DNA from 3 places in the Listeria marthii genome. Region 2 is predicted to be linked to each of the others. Evidence: riboswitches for the same ligand, from Rfam matches in the RefSeq annotation. Region 2 holds a riboswitch; each other region holds the start of a gene.

Region 1 (2,322 bases), on a different contig from region 2:
TGTGGCTAGCTCTTCTTATTAGTTATTTACCCCAAACATCTTCTGCTAGTTGGACAACGTAGCGTAATTTATTCCATTGTTCTTCTTCGGTCAGGATGTTGCCTTCTTCTGTGGAGGCGAATCCGCATTGTGGACTTAGGCGTAATTGGCTTAATGGGACGATTTCGCTCGCTTCTGCAATTCGCGCTTTAATCGTCGCTTCGTCTTCTAATTCACCTGTTTTCGAAGTAATTAAGCCGAGAACGATTTTCAAATCCGGGCGCGTCACATATTTTAATGGCGCAAAATCTCCAGAACGTTCGTTATCATATTCTAAAAAGAAACCATCGATGTTTAATTGACCGAATAAGGTTTCCGCAACTGGTCCATAGCCGCCTTCCGCAATCCATGTAGAACGGAAATTCCCGCGGCAAATGTGCATTGTGATGACCATATCAGCTGGTTTATGTTTGATAGATTCATTGATAAGATTTTTATACGTTTCTTGCAATGTGTCCGGATCAAATCCTCTTTGTCGCACGACTTCGCGTTGTTCATCCGAGCATAAATAGCTCCAAGACGTATCATCTAATTGTAAATAACGACAGCCAGCATCATAAAATGCTTGAATCGCTTTTTGATACGCAGTCGCTAAATCAGCGGCAAATTTGTCGGCATCATCTAAATATGGCTGATACTCAATGTCGCCGCGATAATGAAGCATTGCTGGACTTGGAATCGTTTGTTTCGCGACATGATTTTCACCAACTGCTTCTTTTAGGAAAATAAAATCTTCTATAAATGGATGCGTGGTGAAATCGATCGGAGCCGTGATTTTTACCGAATGCGATTTTGTTTGCACTTTGCTAAACTGAATACCTCCAGCCGCATCGTATCCTTCTACCCCATCCAAATTCTCCAAGAAGTCAAAATGCCACCAAGCACGGCGAAACTCGCCATCTGTGATTGATTTTAAGCCGACTTCTTTTTGCTTTTCGACAATGTATTTAATTTCTGTATTTTCAACTTCGCGCAACTCTTGGGCTGTTATTTCGCCAGCTTGGAACTTCTCCCGCGCGTCTTTAATAGCCTTTGTCCGTAAAATACTTCCAACATGATCTGCATAAAATGGTGCTACTTGATTCATTTCCTTCGCCTCAATTCGTTTTATTTTTATGTACAAAAAAACTTTCCCTCAAAAGACAGCTTTTAAGGGAAAGTGAATTTACCTGATTCGCGTGCCTTATCTGTCAGTGTTACCTGCTGGATTTGGCACCGTGAAAAATCCGGTTGCCAAGGCTTCGCTGGGCCAGAACCCTCCACCTTTCTTGATAAGTACTATGTAATTGGTTCTTATTATATCGTTTGCTTCTCGTAGTTGTCAAATTTATTTCTGAATATTTATGCTTCTGCGATAACTTCGATTTCAATTTCAGCATCAAGCGGCAATTTCGCTACTTGGAAAGCACTTCTCGCTGGGAAATCACTGGAAAAGAATGTCGCATAAACTTCATTTACAGCCGTAAATTCATTTAAATCTTTGAAGAAAACGGTCGCTTTGATGATTTTATCCAGTCCAGAACCTGCTTCTTCTAACACTGCTGCTAAATTTTTAAAAGCTTGCTCGGCTTGTTTTGTCGCGCCTTCTGCTAATTCTCCAGTTGCCGGGTTAATACCAAGTTGACCTGACGTAAAAATAAGTCCGTTCACTTTTACAGCTTGTGAGTATGGTCCAAGTGCTTTTGGGGCTGACGATGTTTGAATAATTTCTTTTGCCATTTTATCCCTGCTTTCTTTTATGGTATGCTTTTATTCTAATCAATAAAGTTTGTTTTAGCAACGAAGGGGGATTTCTGGATGATTTTAACAATATATTTAATCGCGATAACGCTTATTTCTTTTCTATTATTCGCTATCGATAAACGGAAAGCAATTAAACACGCTTATCGGATACCTGAATCTGTACTGCTTTTCACCGCATTTCTCGGCGGGGCATTTGGTAGCTGGATGTCGATGCAGTTGTTTCATCATAAAACACAAAAACCGAAGTTCCGGATTTTAGTGCCGCTTGCGATGGTTTGGACTGTTGGGGTTTTGGTTTGGTGGTTGTATTAATCTCCATTAAATTTTAAGCTTTGTAATTTTCATATTCCCAAAAGAAATAATTTTGCAGCGCTTCACAAGAATCATCCCAGCTCTCTTTTGTACATTTTTCCAAAATGGATTCTATTTTATCCAAAAGTAAATCATAACGATAATATTCCAATACGATTGCTTTTCGTTTCCCTTTTGGAAGTTTATACAAAGTTGCTGGTGTTACCACTGGAATGTGAAAATAATTGC
Region 2 (2,322 bases):
AAGGCAATAAGCAAATTGATGTAAGTGCCAAAAAAGAAGATAATATGGCGGTTATTCGCGTGACGAACTACGGCGAAGAAATACCGAATGTTGATTTACCATACTTGTTCGAACGTTTTTATAAAGTAGATAAAAACCGGACCACAACTGGCACGGGCTTAGGGCTTGCGATTGCTAAGTCTATCGTCGAAAAACATGGTGGGATTGTTACTGCAGAAAGTAAACACCGCAAAACCAGTTTTATCGTCAAATTGCCACTGATTTAATCTTTAACAATTCTTAAATGTTTCTTTCCTCGTGATTTATGTTCTTTCGGTAGAATATAAATCACGGAGGAGAGGAAAATGAAAAAACATATTGTTTTAATTGTTGTTGCTTGCATCACGGTGATTGCGGTATTTATGTACATAGTTCAAGTGAATAATAGCGAATTAAAATATCAAAATAGAGCCCAAATCAAAATAGCCTCTCAAATGGCTAGTGAAGATGAATTGGGAAATAGTTGTATAGTTAGTGAAATAACTTACAAATAAATCAATATAAGTAAAAAAGTTATTGACAAAGTTTACTAGACAAGGTAATATGAAAAAACAAGAAACGTCACTATAGTCACAAATGAAGTGATTTAATAATATGTAGAAATCTTATCCAGAGTGGTGGAGGGAAATGCCCTATGAAACCCAGCAACCTAAACAGTAATTCATTATGTGTTTAAGGTGCTAAGTCATGCAGAACAGCGAGTTGTTCTGAAAGATGAGAAGGAAGCTAGTCCATTTGAAAAAATGCTGCCTTTCTGCTCATCAGCAGAGAGGCTTTTTTGTATATCAGAATGTAGAAAAGGTGATAGAGATGATTACGTTACAGAACGTTGTAAAAGAATATGCGTCTAGAAACAACAAAGTTCTCGCAGTCGACCATGTCGATTTAGAAATTGAACAAGGCGAGATTTTTGGTGTAGTTGGTTATTCCGGAGCGGGAAAAAGTACGCTTATTCGGATGTTTAATGGGCTGGAACTACCGACAGAAGGAACGGTCGAAGTCGACAATCTACTGATTAGCCAAATTCGCGGCGGAAAGCTAAGAAAAGCTCGTCAACAAATCGGGATGATTTTCCAACATTTTAATTTATTATGGTCACGAACCGTTGCAGAAAATATTGCTTTTCCACTAGAAATCGCAGGTGTGCGCGGTGAAAAAAGACGTTTCCGTGTAAATGAACTCATCCGTCTTGTTGGCTTGGAAGGTAAAGAAAACGCCTATCCAGCGGAACTAAGCGGTGGTCAAAAACAACGGGTCGGCATTGCAAGAGCACTTGCCAATAACCCAAAAGTGTTGCTTTGTGATGAAGCAACGTCCGCACTCGATCCACAAACAACCGATGAAGTGTTAGAACTCCTCCTAGATATCAATAAACGCCTCAACTTAACAATCATCGTTATCACCCATGAAATGCATGTGATCCGAAAAATTTGTAATCGCGTCGCAGTAATGGAAAACGGAAAAGTTGTCGAACTTGGCGACGTATTAGATGTTTTCCGCCACCCTCAAGAAAAAGTAACGCAGCGCTTCGTTCGCCAAGTTACTGACTCAGACGAAACCGAAGAACTCATCCACTTACTCCTAGATAATTACTCCGAAGGCAAAATCGTCAAACTACTCTTTATGAGCGAAAATGCCACCCAACCAGTCATATCCCAAGTAGCAAAAGAAAATGATGTGTTGCTAAATGTCCTTCACGGCAACTTAACGCAAACGCAAAACGGCGCATACGGAACGCTTTACGTACAGATTTTAGGTACAGATGATGCGATAAATGCGAGTCTAACACAGCTACGTCAACTTAAAGTAGAAACGGAAGTGTTAGAACGATGAGCAAATTACAAGAATTATTTCCAAATGTTGATTTTCAAATGATGTGGGTCGCAACCCAAGAAACGCTTTATATGACGCTAACTTCATTGTTTGCAGTTTTCTTACTAGGGATTGTATTAGGTTTACTGCTATTTTTAACAAACAACAAAAAACATGCCGGAGCGCGCATTCTTTATTGGGTAACAGCAATATTAGTCAATGTGTTCCGCTCAATCCCTTTTATTATTTTAATCGTACTACTTTTACCGATGACAAAATCGCTTGTCGGAACGGTAATCGGGCCAAAAGCAGCACTACCAGCTTTGATTATCTCGGCTGCTCCGTTCTATGGTCGGATGGTAGAAATCGCCTTTCGTGAAGTAGATAAAGGGGTTATCGAGGCAGCAAAATCGATGGGTGCAAACATGTTTACCATTATCGGTAAAGTGCTTATCCCAGAAGCTTTGCCAG
Region 3 (2,322 bases), on a different contig from region 2:
AGTTTTGCATCCAAGTCACTCCGCCAAACATTCCGACCATCAATCACACCAGCCGCTAAATATTTATCTTCCGGGAACCCATGAGCCTTCAACGCTTTGAGCGAATCGCCATGATCATGAACAAAATCAATCCCAACCGCCGCTACCGGTAAATTAACAACCTCTTCATAATAATCCAAACTTTCAAAATAAGTTTGCAACTCGATTTTCAAATTTGGTACCGCGGTTTGAAACGCCTGATACACTTTTTCAAATAACTTAATTTCTGATTTATCAAAGCTAGTTGCCAGATAAGGCTCATCAATTTGCACCCACTTAGCACCAGCCCGCTCAAGCTCTTTCAAAATTTCCACATACGCCGGAATAAATTTATCTAATAACGCTTCAAAATTTTCCGCATCGTTCCCTTTTCCAAGTTTTAAGTAAGTAACCGGACCAACAAGCACTGGCTTACCTTCAATACCAAGCTCTTTTTTCGCTTCTTCGTAATAATAAAGCGCCCGATTATCCAACACTTTCGGATCCGCATCCGCCAGTTCAGGAACAATATAGTGATAGTTAGTATTAAACCATTTAGTCATTTCAGAAGCAACCGCGTCACTTTTACCACGTGCAATATCAAAATATGTATTTAGCGAAACTTTCCCACCATCATGCTGAAAACGTTTTGGAATAATCCCAAATGTCACACTCGTATCAAGCACTTGATCATAAAAACTAAAATCACCCACCGGAATCAAATCAATTCCTTTGTCTTGTTGCTTTTTCAGCGCATGCAATCGTAGAGCCTTCGTTTCAGCCAACAATTCCTCTTCTGAAATCGCACCATTCCAGAATTTTTCTAACGCACGTTTCCATTCACGTTTCTCCCCAAGTCTCGGATACCCCAAGTTTGAACTAATCGCCTTTACCATACCTATCACCTTATCCTCTCGATTTTTTGCCAATAAAAAACCTCCCTAGAGAACTAGAGAGGTTTGGAAGTTTCGATACACAAATACACTGAAACTTTTTAAGTCTCTCTTATCTCTCGAAGCATCACACTTCGCAGGATTTAGCACCTTTTCAACGTATTGAAAGGTTGCCGGGTTTCAACGGGCCAGTCCCTCTACCACTCATTATAAGAGCAATTTATTTAGTTTTTTTAATCACTTAAATTGGATTGAAATCATCATACCACTTGCACCTAAAAACTGTCAATCATTAAATTTCCATTTTCTTTTCTAAAGCATCTTTCCGTGCTCCAAAAGCTAACAACAAACAGCCTAAAACAAGCATTCCTGCCACCACAAAATAAAATATTTGATTTCCAAAAATCCCAATCATCATTCCAGTCGCACTCGGCCCAATAATGCTCCCCAAGCTAAAGCACATTCCAACCAAAATATTCCCAGCCGGAAGCAATTCCAGTGGTGTCAAATCAGTCATATAAGACAACCCCAGCGAGTAAAGCGACCCAAGTAATATCCCCAAAACAAAGAAGAAAATCACATATAAAACAGGCATCTTAACAAAAGCAGTCAACACAAAAACAACCGCCCCCGCTCCCGTCAAAAGTGGTAACACCTTCCCACGACCAAATTTATCACTAACAATCCCAATCGGCACTTGAAAAATAATCGTCCCCACCGAAAAAGAAGAAATTATCATTGCTATCATCATCGTATCGAGTCCATCACGAAGTCCTACAACCGGAAAAGTTGCATTCAGCCCAGTTTCCAAAATCCCATACAAAAATGGCGGAATCATCGCGACCCAAGCCAACTTAAAAACATCTGAAAAGCGCTTCAAACTCCCAAAAAAAGAAATTTTCCGAATAACCGCCTTTTCTCCAACAAAATCATTTCGAATAAACCAAACTAGCCCCCAAGCAATCAACACTAAAATCCCAGATAAAAAGAAAGGTAAGTTTGCATTTATTTTTGCCAAATTGACCAATTGTGGCCCTATTGCAAATCCCAATGAGAAAAACAATCCATAGATCGCCATATTCCGACCACGCTTACTAGCATCACTCATAGCACCAATCCAAGTCTGCGATGAAAAATGTAACATATGATCCCCCACACCAATGAGCAACCGCAATATAAACCAAAAATATAAATTAAACCAAATTGGAAAAGCCAAAATTGCAACCGCAACTAGCCCTCCCCCAACTAAAATAATCGGCTTATAACCATATTTATGCAGTGGTGCCTCAATAAACGGAGAAATAAGTAAAACTCCTAAATAGATCCCTGTAGCATGAAATCCATTAATTCCTGCACTAATACCATTCTCTTCTAATATGATTGCAATAAGCGGCAATAACACCCCTTGTGA

The links. Region 2 has a riboswitch for S-adenosylmethionine ahead of HCJ55_RS13535 (methionine ABC transporter ATP-binding protein). Riboswitches for the same ligand answer to the same signal wherever they lie in the genome.
Region 1: it holds a riboswitch for S-adenosylmethionine, as region 2 does, so the genes downstream of both, HCJ55_RS04570 (5-methyltetrahydropteroyltriglutamate--homocysteine S-methyltransferase) here and HCJ55_RS13535 (methionine ABC transporter ATP-binding protein) in region 2, are expected to answer to the same signal.
Region 3: it holds a riboswitch for S-adenosylmethionine, as region 2 does, so the genes downstream of both, metE (5-methyltetrahydropteroyltriglutamate--homocysteine S-methyltransferase) here and HCJ55_RS13535 (methionine ABC transporter ATP-binding protein) in region 2, are expected to answer to the same signal.

What each region holds. Positions count from the first base shown of each region.
Region 1 is NZ_JAASWB010000002.1:350,484-352,805, forward strand. It holds gene HCJ55_RS04570 (5-methyltetrahydropteroyltriglutamate--homocysteine S-methyltransferase) at 23-1,126, opposite strand; SAM riboswitch class I at 1,220-1,317, opposite strand; gene HCJ55_RS04575 (RidA family protein) at 1,381-1,758, opposite strand; gene HCJ55_RS04580 (DUF1294 domain-containing protein) at 1,837-2,094, shown strand; gene HCJ55_RS04585 (Imm8 family immunity protein) at 2,108-2,322, opposite strand, start outside.
Region 2 is NZ_JAASWB010000009.1:18,054-20,375, forward strand. It holds gene cesK (histidine kinase CesK) at 1-266, shown strand, start outside; gene HCJ55_RS13530 (hypothetical protein) at 345-533, shown strand; SAM riboswitch class I at 642-760, shown strand; gene HCJ55_RS13535 (methionine ABC transporter ATP-binding protein) at 850-1,872, shown strand; gene HCJ55_RS13540 (methionine ABC transporter permease) at 1,869-2,322, shown strand, end outside.
Region 3 is NZ_JAASWB010000003.1:2,193-4,514, reverse strand. It holds gene metE (5-methyltetrahydropteroyltriglutamate--homocysteine S-methyltransferase) at 1-914, opposite strand, end outside; SAM riboswitch class I at 1,021-1,127, opposite strand; gene HCJ55_RS05470 (MFS transporter) at 1,204-2,322, opposite strand, start outside.